One region of the Pseudoalteromonas sp. CO325X genome, then DNA from elsewhere that is predicted to be linked to it. Evidence: predicted binding sites of a transcription regulator. Region 1 holds the regulator's gene; the other holds the start of a gene.
What was found. The regulator LexA, encoded in region 1, represses DNA repair genes until DNA is damaged. The targets are predictions, from matches to a motif close to TACTGTATNNNNATACAGTA.
Positions count from the first base shown of each region.

Region 2: the regulator LexA is predicted to act here: its motif matches at 3,661-3,680, upstream of EXT46_RS17565 (YebG family protein).

Region 1 covers NZ_SGPG01000020.1:4,773-11,334, reverse strand. Annotated here, with positions in the region: gene EXT46_RS09960 (cytochrome c oxidase assembly protein) at 1-65, opposite strand, end outside; gene ctaD (cytochrome c oxidase subunit I) at 65-1,639, opposite strand; gene coxB (cytochrome c oxidase subunit II) at 1,636-2,769, opposite strand; gene lexA (transcriptional repressor LexA) at 3,088-3,705, opposite strand; gene EXT46_RS09940 (HNH endonuclease family protein) at 3,925-4,674, shown strand; gene EXT46_RS09935 (STAS/SEC14 domain-containing protein) at 4,740-5,105, shown strand; gene EXT46_RS09930 (DUF924 family protein) at 5,106-5,636, opposite strand; gene grxB (glutaredoxin 2) at 5,735-6,370, shown strand; gene EXT46_RS09920 (hotdog fold thioesterase) at 6,380-6,562, shown strand, end outside.
Region 2 covers NZ_SGPG01000033.1:51,284-57,845, reverse strand. Annotated here, with positions in the region: gene EXT46_RS17580 (fused response regulator/phosphatase) at 1-1,252, shown strand, start outside; gene EXT46_RS17575 (GAF domain-containing protein) at 1,389-2,054, shown strand; gene EXT46_RS17570 (amino acid aminotransferase) at 2,083-3,276, shown strand; gene EXT46_RS17565 (YebG family protein) at 3,333-3,644, opposite strand; gene EXT46_RS17560 (ComEA family DNA-binding protein) at 3,861-4,157, shown strand; gene EXT46_RS17555 (DUF6170 family protein) at 4,193-4,495, opposite strand; gene dsbB (disulfide bond formation protein DsbB) at 4,492-5,013, opposite strand; gene EXT46_RS17545 (hypothetical protein) at 5,453-5,755, shown strand; gene EXT46_RS17540 (GNAT family N-acetyltransferase) at 5,779-6,273, shown strand; gene EXT46_RS17535 (serine hydrolase domain-containing protein) at 6,375-6,562, shown strand, end outside.

The sequences.
Region 1 (6,562 bases):
AAGGCGAACGCAAACATGCCGATGACGCTGATGACTAGTTTCTTTAATAACGGTGCGTGGTTCATTACTGCACCTTAGGTGGCGTTTCAAAGGTGTGGTAGGGTGCCGGAGATGCTACCTCCCACTCCAAGCCTTCTGCGCCATCCCACACTTTCGCTGGTGCTTGCTCTCCAGCCTTGATGCACTTGAACACCACGGCAACAAACAGCAGTTGAGAGAGTCCAAAGGCGAAACCACCAATACTGATAATGGCGTTAAAATCAGCAAACTGCAGCGCATAGTCTGGAATACGCCGTGGCATACCCGCCAAACCTACAAAATGCATGGGGAAGAACAGCACATTAACGCTGACTAACGACAGCCAGAAATGCCATTTCGCCAACGTGGTGCTATACATGTGCCCAGTCCATTTTGGCAGCCAGTAATAAGCAGCGGCCATAATCGAGAACACCGCCCCGGTCACTAAAACATAGTGGAAGTGCGCCACCACGAAGTAGGTGTCATGGTACTGGAAATCCACTGGGGTAATTGCCAACATCAACCCTGAGAAGCCCCCGAGGGTAAACAACACAATAAAGGCGATAGCAAACATCATTGGTATTTCAAAGCTGATGGCACCGCGCCACATAGTGGCTACCCAGTTAAATACTTTTACTCCCGTTGGCACCGATATCAACATGGTCGAGTACATAAAGAACAATTCCCCGGCCAGTGGCATACCGGTGGTAAACATATGGTGGGCCCACACCACGAAAGACAGCAAGGCGATGGAGGCCGTGGCATATACCATGGACGAATAGCCAAACAGTTTTTTGCGTGAAAAGGTAGGAACTATGGTGGAGATAATGCCAAACGCTGGCAAAATCATAATGTACACTTCCGGGTGACCAAAGAACCAAAAGATATGCTGGAACATCACAGGGTCGCCACCACCGGCGGCATTGAAGAAATCAGTGCCAAAATACTTATCAGTGAGCACCATGGTCACCGCACCCGCCAACACCGGCATCACTGCAATTAATAAAAACGCAGTGATCAACCAGGTCCACACAAACAGCGGTAATTTCATCCACTTCATCCCTGGAGCACGCATATTAACGATAGTCACAATGACATTAATGGCCCCCATGATGGAGCTTATCCCCATAATGTGAATGGCAAATACAAACAGGGCAGTATTGTCGTTGCTGTAGGTGGTCGATAAGGGCGCATAGAAGGTCCACCCAAAGGCCGGACCGCCGCCTTCCATAAACAGCGACAGCAATAAGATGGCAAAAGCGAATGGCAGAATCCAAAAGCTCCAGTTATTCATTCGCGGCAAAGCCATATCTGGCGCGCCAATCATCATGGGGATCATCCAGTTAGCTAAGCCCGTAAAGGCAGGCATCACGGCGCCGAAGACCATAATCAAACCGTGTACTGTGGTCATTTGGTTGAAAAAATGAGGGTCAACCAGCTGAAGTCCTGGTTGGAATAGCTCGGCTCGGATCACCATTGCCATGGCGCCACCGGTTAAAAACATCAACAACGAAAATAATAAGTACAAGGTGCCGATGTCTTTGTGGTTAGTAGTAAAAAGCCAGCGTTTAATTCCGGTTGCAGGCCCGTGATGTTCATGTGTTGCAGCTGCTGTACTCATTGTTCCTCCCCATCAATATAGGCCTGAATCACGCTTGGTTGAACGATGTCACCGGTTTCATTACCAAAGGCATTGCGTTGGTAAGTAACCACCGCTGCCAACTCTTTAAGCGTAAGTTGACCGACAAATGCCTGCATCGCAGTCCCTGGCTTACCGTGCAGCACAATATCGATATGGTCGTTAATATCGCCGGTGGCTATGGGACTGCCTTTAATGGCGGGGAAGACTCCAGGTAAACCAAGCCCCGTAGGCTGATGACAAGCTGCGCAGCGAGTGATGTACACTTGCTCGCCCGATGCCATAAGCTCATCTTCTGAGAGGATTTGTTCTAGCAGCTCAGCATCAGCCTGCGCCTGAGCTTGCTTCGCTTGTTTCTGCTCTGCCAGCCAAGCGTCAAACTCTTCAGGGGGTTTTGCTTCTACGACCACCGGCATAAAGCCGTGGTCTTTGCCGCATAACTCGGCGCACTGGCCGCGATACGTACCCGGTTCGTTTACGCGCGTCCAAGCTTCGTTGATAAACCCAGGGTTAGCGTCTTTCTTTACTGCAAAATCGGGCACCCACCAAGAGTGAATGACGTCATCCGAGGTCATTAAAAAACGTACTTTTTGATTAGTGGGAATGACCAAGGGTTTATCTACTTCGAGGAGGTAATTGTCGCCCTTATTTTGCGCATTTTTGATTTGCTCTTGAGGCGTAGACAGCAGTGAGTAAAAGCCCACATCGTGACCCATATACTCGTAGTGCCATTTCCATTGTGATCCAGTCACCTTAATGGTGATATCGGCCTTTGATGTATCCTCCATAGCAATCAGGGTTTTGGTGGCCGGAACAGCCATGGCTATGAGAATAACAAATGGAATCGCTGTCCAAAGTATTTCTACTTTGGTGCTTTCATGAAAGGTAGCGGGGGTGACCCCTTTTGACTTGCGGTGTTTGAGCAGCGCCCAAAACATCACCGCGAAAACAACCACACCAATCACACAGCATATAATAAATATGGTCATGTGTAGTTGGTAAACATTTTCGCTAATGTCAGTTACCCCTTGGCGCAAGTTGTACTTGCTATTCGCGGACACCAATTGAGGGAATAACAGACATAGCAACATGAGGGAGCTCAGCTTCTTCATGTGTACCATCTCCTTATTGTTGCGCAATGCAAGGAAGAGGCGGTTACAGCTTAATACCCAATCTTCGTTATTATTATGCTTTTACCAGTCGACAACTTTGACCCTAAACAAACTGTTGAAAAACCGACCAGCAAAGCCTGTAATATAACCAATTAGTCAAAGATTGAGCTAATAGCAAGTTAATACACTATTTTTGTTTACGTTTTATTAATAAATTAACAGGGAGATTCAAACTGTTAGAAAGCACTGTGGCTAAGGAGGGAACGTGGGGAAAGCCCCTAATAACCGACCTATTAGAGGCAAAATAAGTAAATTTAATTACATCCAGTCGGCGTTTCGGATCACACCTACAGCTAAGCCTTCAATATTAAAGGATTCGTTTTCTAAATCGACTTCAATGGGTGTGAATTCTTCATTCTCTGCATGCAGCAGAACCTTACGCCCAGCTTTTTCTAAGCGCTTCACGGTGACATCTTCATCAACCCGCGCGACCACCACTTGGCCGTTTTCAGCCACCTGAGTGCGATGTACCGCTAATAAGTCGCCATCCATGATGCCGATGTCTTTCATACTCATGCCATTTACGCGCAGCAAGTAATCTGCAGCAGGCTTGAACAACAATGGGTCTATCTGGCAGTGACTCTCTATATGCTGTTGGGCAAGAATAGGCTCGCCCGCAGCAACGCGGCCAATTAAAGGCAGGCCCAATTGTTCGGGTTCTTCTTCCTCGACCAATTGAATACCTCGACTCGCGCCAGGCTTCATTTTAATTACGCCTTTCTTAGCCAACGCCTTAAGATGTTCTTCTGCGGCGTTAGCACTGCGAAACCCCAGTGTTTGTGCAATTTCTGCACGCGTCGGCGGCATGCCGGTATCTTTAATAAAGACTTTAATCAGCTCAAGAATTTGCGATTGGCGTTTAGTTAATGGGCGCATACAACTGGGTTTCCATACAGTACATTTAACTGTGAGTATATACAGTTAAATGAAAATCGCAAATAAAATCAGGGAATTTGCTGACTGTTGCAACCTTAATTAATGCAACTTCGCTTTTGTTCATATGCAACCTCACCTCATACTCATAAAGTGATAGGTGACGAATGCGCGACAATGCTTTAAAGTAGCGCTGTTTTAGTCATATTATTAAGCAGTTAGATGACTCGCCAAGGTGTATTTTCAGCGTTCCTTTTACTTATTTCGGCACTGACGATAGGTGCGTGCAAAGCCGATACGGTCAAGATGTCGCGCAGCGGCCTTTGTCACCCTGAAGACTCTGCTCATTATCAACGCACTCAATCTTTCACTCCCTATGCGAACTTAGAAAGCTGTCTAGCAGACGGTGGACGTTTACCAAAGAACTACACTAAACACACATCAGAAAATAGTTATCATCGGGATAACTGGCCACATTGGTTAGACACCGATCACGACTGCCAAGACGCCCGTGCTGAAGTGCTGATTGCCCAATCACACACTAATGTAAGCTACACCACCCAGGCGCGCTGCACCGTCACCAGCGGTCAGTGGCATGACCCTTATTCAGGGCAGATACTACGCAATGACGATGACTTAGATATAGACCATATTGTGCCGCTTAAATTTGCCTATGAACACGGTGCTGCCACCTGGAGTCGTTCGCAAAAGGCACAATTTGCCAACGATATGGAGAACTTGCTTGCTGTTGATGATGGCCTAAATCGTAGCAAAGGAGCAAAAGGTCCTTGGCAATGGTTGCCGCCGCACCAAGATTACCGTTGTCAGTACATTCAGCGCTTTAATTACATCATGAGCAAGTATGACCTTCGCTACTCGCAAAGCGAAAAAGACCAAGTTCAGAGTTTGCTGCAAAGCTGCGTAGGTGAAACTTTAAACCTCAGCGCACTGCCCTCAACCGTGCACCAATAACCAACCGTTTGAAAGTAAATATTCTATATTGATAGAGCATCCAATGAACTCGTTGGCGAGGATATATGCTCAATATCACTATAAACGAAACACACAATACTGCCCTACTCGAACCACAAGGCCAGCTGACAGCAGAAGACTTTGCAGCAGCAGTGCGTATTATCGACCCTTACATTGAACAGCATGCAAAGCTACATGCTCTCATTATTGCTACTGAACACTTTCCGGGGTGGGACTCATTTGCCGCGTTACTCTCTCATCTGCAATTTGTGCGTGACCATCATAAAAAGGTGAACAAAGTAGCCATTGCCACCAATTCGTTGCTTGGTGACTTTGCCCAGCAACTAGGCGCACACTTTATTCATGCAGAGGTTAAATCCTTTCGTTATGAACAACGTGAGCAAGCGAAGCAGTGGGCACAAAGCCCTTAACTAAAAGCGGCTACCGGGCTGATTTAAAAACGCCTGCTCAGCGTCGCTCGATTGCCGACCGAGAATATCATTACGATGTGGATAACGCCCAAAACGGTCAATGATTTCTTTGTGAGCCAGTTCATATTTATAATTACTCAAGGGCCGAAAAAGCTGCTCGGCCACCACATGAATCGCCTGGCTCTCACTGTGCATATAGGGCATGTATAAGAAACTACGCTCGGTATCATCAAGTTCCAAAGCAAACTTTTTTTCCACCGCATTCTGCGCCAAACATAAAGCCAGTGTATCGGTTGCAAACGCTTGGGCCGTATCGCGGAACATATTACGAGGAAACTGATCCAGCACTATAATTTCACATAACGCGCCTCGAGCAGATTTTCGCCAAGAATAAAGCTCGCCTTGGCGCGCTGCCTCGTAAGTAGGTAAAAATTGCTTTTTTATTGTGGCGTCAAAGTCGGCGCTTTTTTTAAACCAATCCTGTGGACTGCTGTGAGTAAACCAAAATTCGTAAACGGATTCATATTGCATGATGATCTAATGGCGAAAGTTTGCTTTCGTCCGGCAACTATTGTTTAGTTACAGCTAAGGCCAAAAGGTAGTAATTCGCAAGCTCTGAGGTATTTTTTATGAAGCTGTTTATATTTGAACATTGCCCCTATTGTATAAAGTCGTTACTGGTTGCACGCGCCTTGGGCTTAGAGGTGGACGTACGCTTCCTCCTCAACGATGACGAGGCCACCCCAAACCAGTTAGTGGGCAAAAAAATAGTGCCTATTTTGGTCAAAGATGATGATACCGCGATGGCCGAAAGCTTAGATATTGCCGAGTATTTCTGCACTCTTGCCAACAAGGAGCTGTCACAGGGAGAGCACTTTAATCAAGCCCAACAGTGGGTTGAAAAGCATCTTGAAACCTTTTTACGGCTGACCTTTGTGCGCTGGCCGCAGCTGGCTCTACCGGAATACGCGATTGATACCGCTATCAGCTATTTTCGCGAGAAGAAAGAGCAGCGCCTGGGCGAATCTTTCGATAGCGTGTTAGCCAACAGCGACGCTGATATCGCCACAATGGAACACGCATTGAGTGAGTTAACATGGCTGCAAACCCCAGAACATATTACTTGGGCCGATGTGGCGTTGTTTCCGTTTCTGCGCAACCTCACTGTGGTCAAAGACTTAACCTTTCCAGAGCATGTACGCGACTATGTCGATACATTAGCCACTGAACACCGAATTAAAACCTTTACCCGCGTTGCTGTTTAAGGAATACAGATGAGTATTTGGGCCCAAGAGATTGATTTAGCCTTATGTAAAAAGCTTGATTTAGGTGTAGGTGAAAAAGGCACCTTAATGACTAAACTCGGCATTGAGATCACAGAGATAGGCGACGATTACCTGGTCGCCTGCCTCCCTGTGAGCAACGAATTATATAACCCCATGGGCATTGTTCATGGC
Region 2 (6,562 bases), on a different contig from region 1:
GGACGCGTTAACCTATTATCAAAATCAAACCGAACGTGAACATGAACTAGTCGAGCATATTTTCAATAATGCCCTGCAACATAGGGATAAACCCAAGGGGGTCGACTCACACTTGTCGCCTGCTTCTATGTTTAATGGCGACGTGTTTCTCAATGCCTTGGGGCCAAATGGCTCGCAATATTATCTATTAGGCGATTTCACTGGACATGGGTTAGCCGCTGCCACCGGGGCGCTGCCAGTGGCGCGTATTTTCTACACTATGGTGGAAAAAAACTTGGCCGTAGGAGATATAGCCAGAGAGTTAAATGCCGCTTTATACGATTTGTTGCCGGCACATATGTTTTGCGCTGCAACTATTTTCGAAATTAGTGCCAATGCACAAAGTGCGACGTTTTGGATGGGCGGCTTGCCTGATGGTTATCTTATTGACCATTCGGGCTACATGCTTAGTCAGCTCGAATCAAAACACATGGCATTGGGTATTTTGGATGATGAGGAGTTTGAGCGTGATGTGCGCCATGTCACGCTCAATGAATATAGCCGTATCGTGGTTTACACCGATGGCATCATTGAGGCCGAAAATGCACAACAGCACCAATTTGGCTACAGCGGTTTGCTACGCACCTTGGCGTCGCAAGCGATGATCCGTACTGACAACATCATTGCCTCTGTGCATTATTTTACCGATAATGAAGATCAACAAGACGATTACAGCGTGGTGATTATCGACCCGCAACCTCAGGCGCCATTACAACCTATTAATCACACCATAAGTCCACTCCCCATTGAGCTTGAGGTAGCGTTAAGTGCCGAGGAGTTGAAAACGGTGGACCCAGTGGCGCAATTGATGGACCTCGTTGGCCACTTGCCTGGGCTGAACACCCACAAATCGACACTGTTTATATTGTTATCAGAGGCTTATAACAACGCTCTAGAGCACGGTATTTTAGGGTTAGACTCTGCTTTGAAGGCCGATGACGACGGCTTTTTACAATACTACAGCGAGCGTGAACAACGCCTAAGCGAACTCACCGAAGGTGAGATATGCCTGCGAGTTTGTTATCAGCCACAGCAACGAACACTGCTTTTAAGCGTTACCGACTCGGGTGCTGGTTTTTCTTTTGAGCCCGCAGCAGGTAGCCAACTCCAGCAAAGCTATGGCCGTGGTATTGAGCTACTTAAAGAGCTGGCTGAAGATGTGGAATACAATCAAGCGGGAAATGAAATACGCATTCGCTACCATATCGACTAACCCTCTCATATTGCCTCAGAACCCTATTTTTTACCTTCTAATGACTGGCTTAGTGTCGAAGCGACGGTTTTGTATTGCACGGTAATAAAAAGGTGTGTTAGCATCCGGCTAAATGTTTAGATGTTTGGACGGCTAAATGCTTTTAAGCTACTTAGAAAATGCACAACTTAGCGCTGAGCCCAAGTTAGTGGCGAATAAACAACAGGCGCTACAGCAATACCTTAACAACGCGAGTGCCGATGTTCGTTGGCAATATCAAATTCCTGAGTTGGGCGAGGGTGGAGCGTGTAGTTTATTTGGTCATCTGCAAGAGCAGCCCTTCGATTTACGCGAACATTTGCCCCCGAGCAGTGAAGCAAAGTTGAGAAAGCTTCAAGCGATTGTCGATTTTGTTGTTCAAGAAAGTGGCGTAGACTGGTTTGGTATTTATCAAAGTCAACATATTGAAGGTCAGCCACAGCTACTTAAGCTCGCTTATTACGGCGCACCTAGTCGTCCTCTTTTTCCTATTAACCCTGACTTTGCAACAACCAGCAATAATGTGCAGGTTACACTCAGCGGGGTTGCTCGGGTGATAAATGATGTGGAAGACTATGTTGCCAACGGTGGCGAATACTATACATGTGACCCCAAAGTGAAAGCAGAAAGCTGCTTGCCGCTTTATGACGAGACAGGTAAAGTAGTGGGCATTATTGATGCTGAAGCATTTACCGACGAGTTTTTTACCCCTGATCAGGTTGCGTTGCTAATAGCTGCGTGTTTAGAGATTAGCGAGCACTTACCAACCAGCCGTCAGGACTAACCTAACCTGAGATAATAAAGAGAGTTCCATGTTCTCACAATTAAAACCTTTACCGACAGATCCAATTCTTGGGCTTATGGCTGCGTTTAAAGCCGACACCAATGACAAAAAAATTGACCTAGGTGTTGGCGTATACAAAGACGAGCAAGGGCAAACCCCTGTATTGAAGGCCGTTAAAAAGGCTGAAGAGTTTCGTCTCGCCAATGAAACCACTAAGTCATACATTGGGCTGGCCGGTAATTTGGAATATTGTCAGAAAATGGAGCAACTACTACTTGGCGATGCTCACCCGGCTTTGCTAGCGGACCGTGTGCGTACAGCTCAGGCTCCAGGGGGCACGGGTTCGTTACGGGTGGCGGCCGAGTTCATTAAGCGTTGTAATGAGCAAGCCACGGTGTGGGTGACTACGCCAACATGGGCCAACCACATTAGCCTATTTGAAGCGGCTGGCCTGAATGTGAAAGAGTACCCTTACTATGACTATGATAACAAAGGGTTGTTATTTGATGACATGGTGAACACGCTCAGCCAAGTGCCTGCGGGTGATGTGGTGCTGTTACATGCATGTTGCCACAACCCAAGCGGCATGGACTTGAACTTTGCGCAGTGGCAAAAAGTAGCTGAAATCGCCAAAGTTCAGGGCTTTACAGTACTTGTTGATATCGCCTATCAAGGTTTTGGTACGAGTTTGGATGAGGATGCTGCGGGTTTACGCCATTTGGCCTCGCAGGTAGATGAGCTAATCATTTGTTCGTCATGTTCGAAAAATTTCGGCTTATACCGTGAGCGTATTGGTGCCTGTTCAGTGATCTCAAAAGATCAAGCCACTGCTGATATTGCTAATTCAGTGATGCTCAGTGTGGTACGCAGTATTTACTCGATGCCGCCGGCACACGGTGCAGATATTGTTAATACTATTCTTAGTAGCGACGAGCTAACTGCGATGTGGCACCAAGAGCTTGATGACATGCGCTCTCGTATCAATGGTTTGCGTTCATTGCTTAAGGATAAGTTAAACGACAAATGCGAAGGCATGGACTTCTCATTTATTGAACGCCAGCACGGTATGTTCTCTTTCCTTGGGATTAACAAAGAACAGATCGAACGCCTACAAAAAGAGTATTCAATCTACATCGTCGGTTCTAGCCGTGTAAATGTGGCAGGGGTAAGCAAAGATAATATCGATTACTTTGCCGATGCCGTTGCAGCGGTTACTAAGTAACGCGAATGATAAAAAAAGCCAGCAATGCTGGCTTTTTTTATATCTAAGAAATAGCTTTACGCTTCTTTGGCTTTGAGCTCGGTAACATTTTCCTTATCACTTGGCTCTTTGCTGGCTTTTTTTGTGGCCTTTGCTGCAGGCTTAGTACCTTTAAGTACGTGCATAAAGTCGTCTTTTTGTTTTGCTATTTCCAACGACAGGCTTTCTACTTGTTGCTCGCTTAAGGGAACATCAACGCCGCCTAATAACTCTTCTAAGCTTTCGGCAATATCGAGCATCTTATCATAGGCATCGGCTTCTTTTTTGCTAGTAAAGGTCATGCGCTCGACTCCGTCTCGTTCTACAACGTATTTAGTTACAACAGCCATGGCTTCTCCTCAAGGGTACTGTTTTTTTATACAGTAAGGGTAGTGGTTGGCGATTCGCCCGTCAAGGGTTTTAATCATTCCTTTTAAAGGGTTAAGCATTTTTACCACAAAAAAGCACGACTTCATCGTTAGTTTTATTTGACACATCTCAGTAATTATTCTTTATTTAGTTTTGAAGTAACAAGGATTTTTATTTTAACTTCTAAGGAGAGAAGCATGAAGCTACTAACCGCACTCTACACCACCTGTGCGCTTGTACTTACCCCAGCGGTGGTCGCTGCTGAGGCACCTCAACAAGCGAGTGAGCAGGTAACCCCAGCCAAACTTGATATTAACCAAGCATCCCAAGAACAGCTGCAATCGCTGCCGGGCATTGGCCCCACCAAAGCAGCCGCCATCATCGAATATCGTCAGGTGCAAGGCAATTTCCGTAGTGTTGATGAGCTAGACGCTGTGCCAGGTATTGGTGCAAGTACGTTGGCGCAAATTCGGGAATTGGTGAAGGTAAGATAGTGGCAAAGTATTGCTGATAAACCAAAGGGCAACGTTTAGTTGCCCTTTTTAAGTGCGGTGATGGCTTCATCAAGGTGAAACAGTGCGAATGCATGGCGCACTGGGAGCACAATAATAGGATAGGCGATGCCGGCTAAGAGCAGCCATGGTAACATGTGCCAGCCTTCAAAGCGCACCAGCAGCAGAAATAGTGGGGTGATCAGCAGCAGTTTAATAATATTGAGCATGACTCGGCGCTGCGCTGATAGCCTGTTTAATGAATCCGCCACTATAGCGAGTCGCTCATTGTGACTGAGCGACTTGAGTTTCGGAATTTGACTGGGAAGAAAGTAAATCATGAAGCCTTAGGTTTATAAAAAAAGCTGCTTAAGGTAATGATAATTGCAACGACTGCCATCACCGCAAAGATCACTTGCATCCACCCAGGCATTGATAACCCCATAAATTGCCAATCAATGTTGCCACAATCACCGGTAGCAGCAAAAAAGCTCGGCAGCCACTCGTGTAAAGGCATAAAGCTTGGGAAGTTAGGTTCAAACTCACATACAAAGGCAAACGGGTCTGTGGTGGTTTGCATCATGATATGTTCTTTGGCGAGCAAGAAACCCCAAATACTGGCAACCAGCCAACTCGCCAGCGCCACTAGGCGTAAATACATATTTTGTGGATTAATACAGCCTAGTAAGGCCGCAAATAGCACACCTAAGACTGCTGTACGCTGATAAATGCACATAATGCATGGTGCTAAGTCCATGGCATATTGGAAATACAAAGCAGTTGCTTCGAATACGGTGGCAATCACCGCTAACAGTACCCAAGGCGCACGTTGGTGCGATAACTTACCTAACCAGCTCATAGTTAACTCACGTCGTTGTTGATGGGCTGATTATGCCACGCCCTCGGCGCTATGCAAGCGTATTAGCGGCCGTAAAGGTAAGCTCAGTGGCGTGCCTAAGCACTTAATTTAGCGCCATTTGTGTACAAGCTAGCGTTGTTAAGTGAACAAAAAAGCTAATGAATCATTTAAAGCGGTAGGCTGGCTTCCGTTTCTGCTTATGAATCAGTGAAAATGAACAAAAAAATTATATATTGAATTGCTCGAAGAGCTATACACAGTGCGGAGCTAATGCCGATATTGAACGAATCGAAGTCTCGGCTTTCGACTAAATAAGTCCTTAATCTCTGGAAAGTACTTACAGGAGAGCATAGTATTCTCAGCATCAATTAGTGTTATATTCGATTTGCAAGTGAATGTAATAAGGAGGTTGTATGCGGGGGGGTATATCTAGGTGAGCATGAATAGAATCGCAACGTTAGTTGGGTCACTTCGAAAAGCTTATCCGGAAATAGAATCTTGTAAATTCGAACTAATTTTTTCTTTCCCTACTGAAGAAGCGGCCAAAGAGTACTTCAGAAAAACCTATCACTGGGAACATCATGATGGGATGATTAAATATCAACTTAACGGTGAATGTTTCTCGGGCTTTAAGACTGAAGTAGAATTAAATGCCAACTATATTAAACACTTAACGGGCTGCTATGTAGATTTGGCATCAGAAACCCAAGGTAGCCTTCACCGTTGGAAGCTATGGATTTGAGCCTTAATAAGAACGAGCACCAAATGGAAATCAAAGTAAGGAAAACTAAAACAACAGACAGTGGCACATTGTGTATGCTGTGGCAGTTTTACCAATATCACCAAAGTTCATTTGATCAAGAGGATGTTGGTACTGACGGGCGCTTTGATATTGATGAACAATACCTCAATTCCGTTGTTTGCGGTGAACAAGGGAGTGCCGCTTATCTAATTTTTGTTTCTGACCAGGTTGTAGGCTTTGCCACTGTTGAGACGACCGAGATTCGGGGTAAAGAAATGCCGGAATTGGCTGATATATTTATCCTCCCTAAATATCGAAAGCAAGGTGTCGGGAAATTTGTCGTTCAACACTTGATGCAAGCTGTGAGCGAACAATGGCATGTAGCAGTTTATATAAACGACGGCTTGGCGTTGAAGTTTTGGAGTAACTTGTTTACTCAATTAAATGTGGCTCTTGTTGAGAAAGTGGAGCCTGCTGAAACAGAAGGCTTTCACGAGTTTGTCATTACCAATGCCTAACAGAATAAATACGTGAACGACGTTGTAAGCTTGGCTGACACTCGCTTCTCGTTCAAGCTTAAAACGGCTCGTATCATGGAGCAGAACACACAAGGAAAGTTATGATTAGAACTATCTTGATAATATCGGGGGCTTTTTTTGCCAACGTTTCTATTGGCAAAGAAATTAAAGATATATCTGAGCTCACAAAGCGTTTGGACGATGGTGTACCGCAAATTTTAGAAAAGCACAAAGCTCCCGGCGTTGCTCTGGCATTCGTTAATGGAAGTAGAGTTGTGGGCTTTCGTTC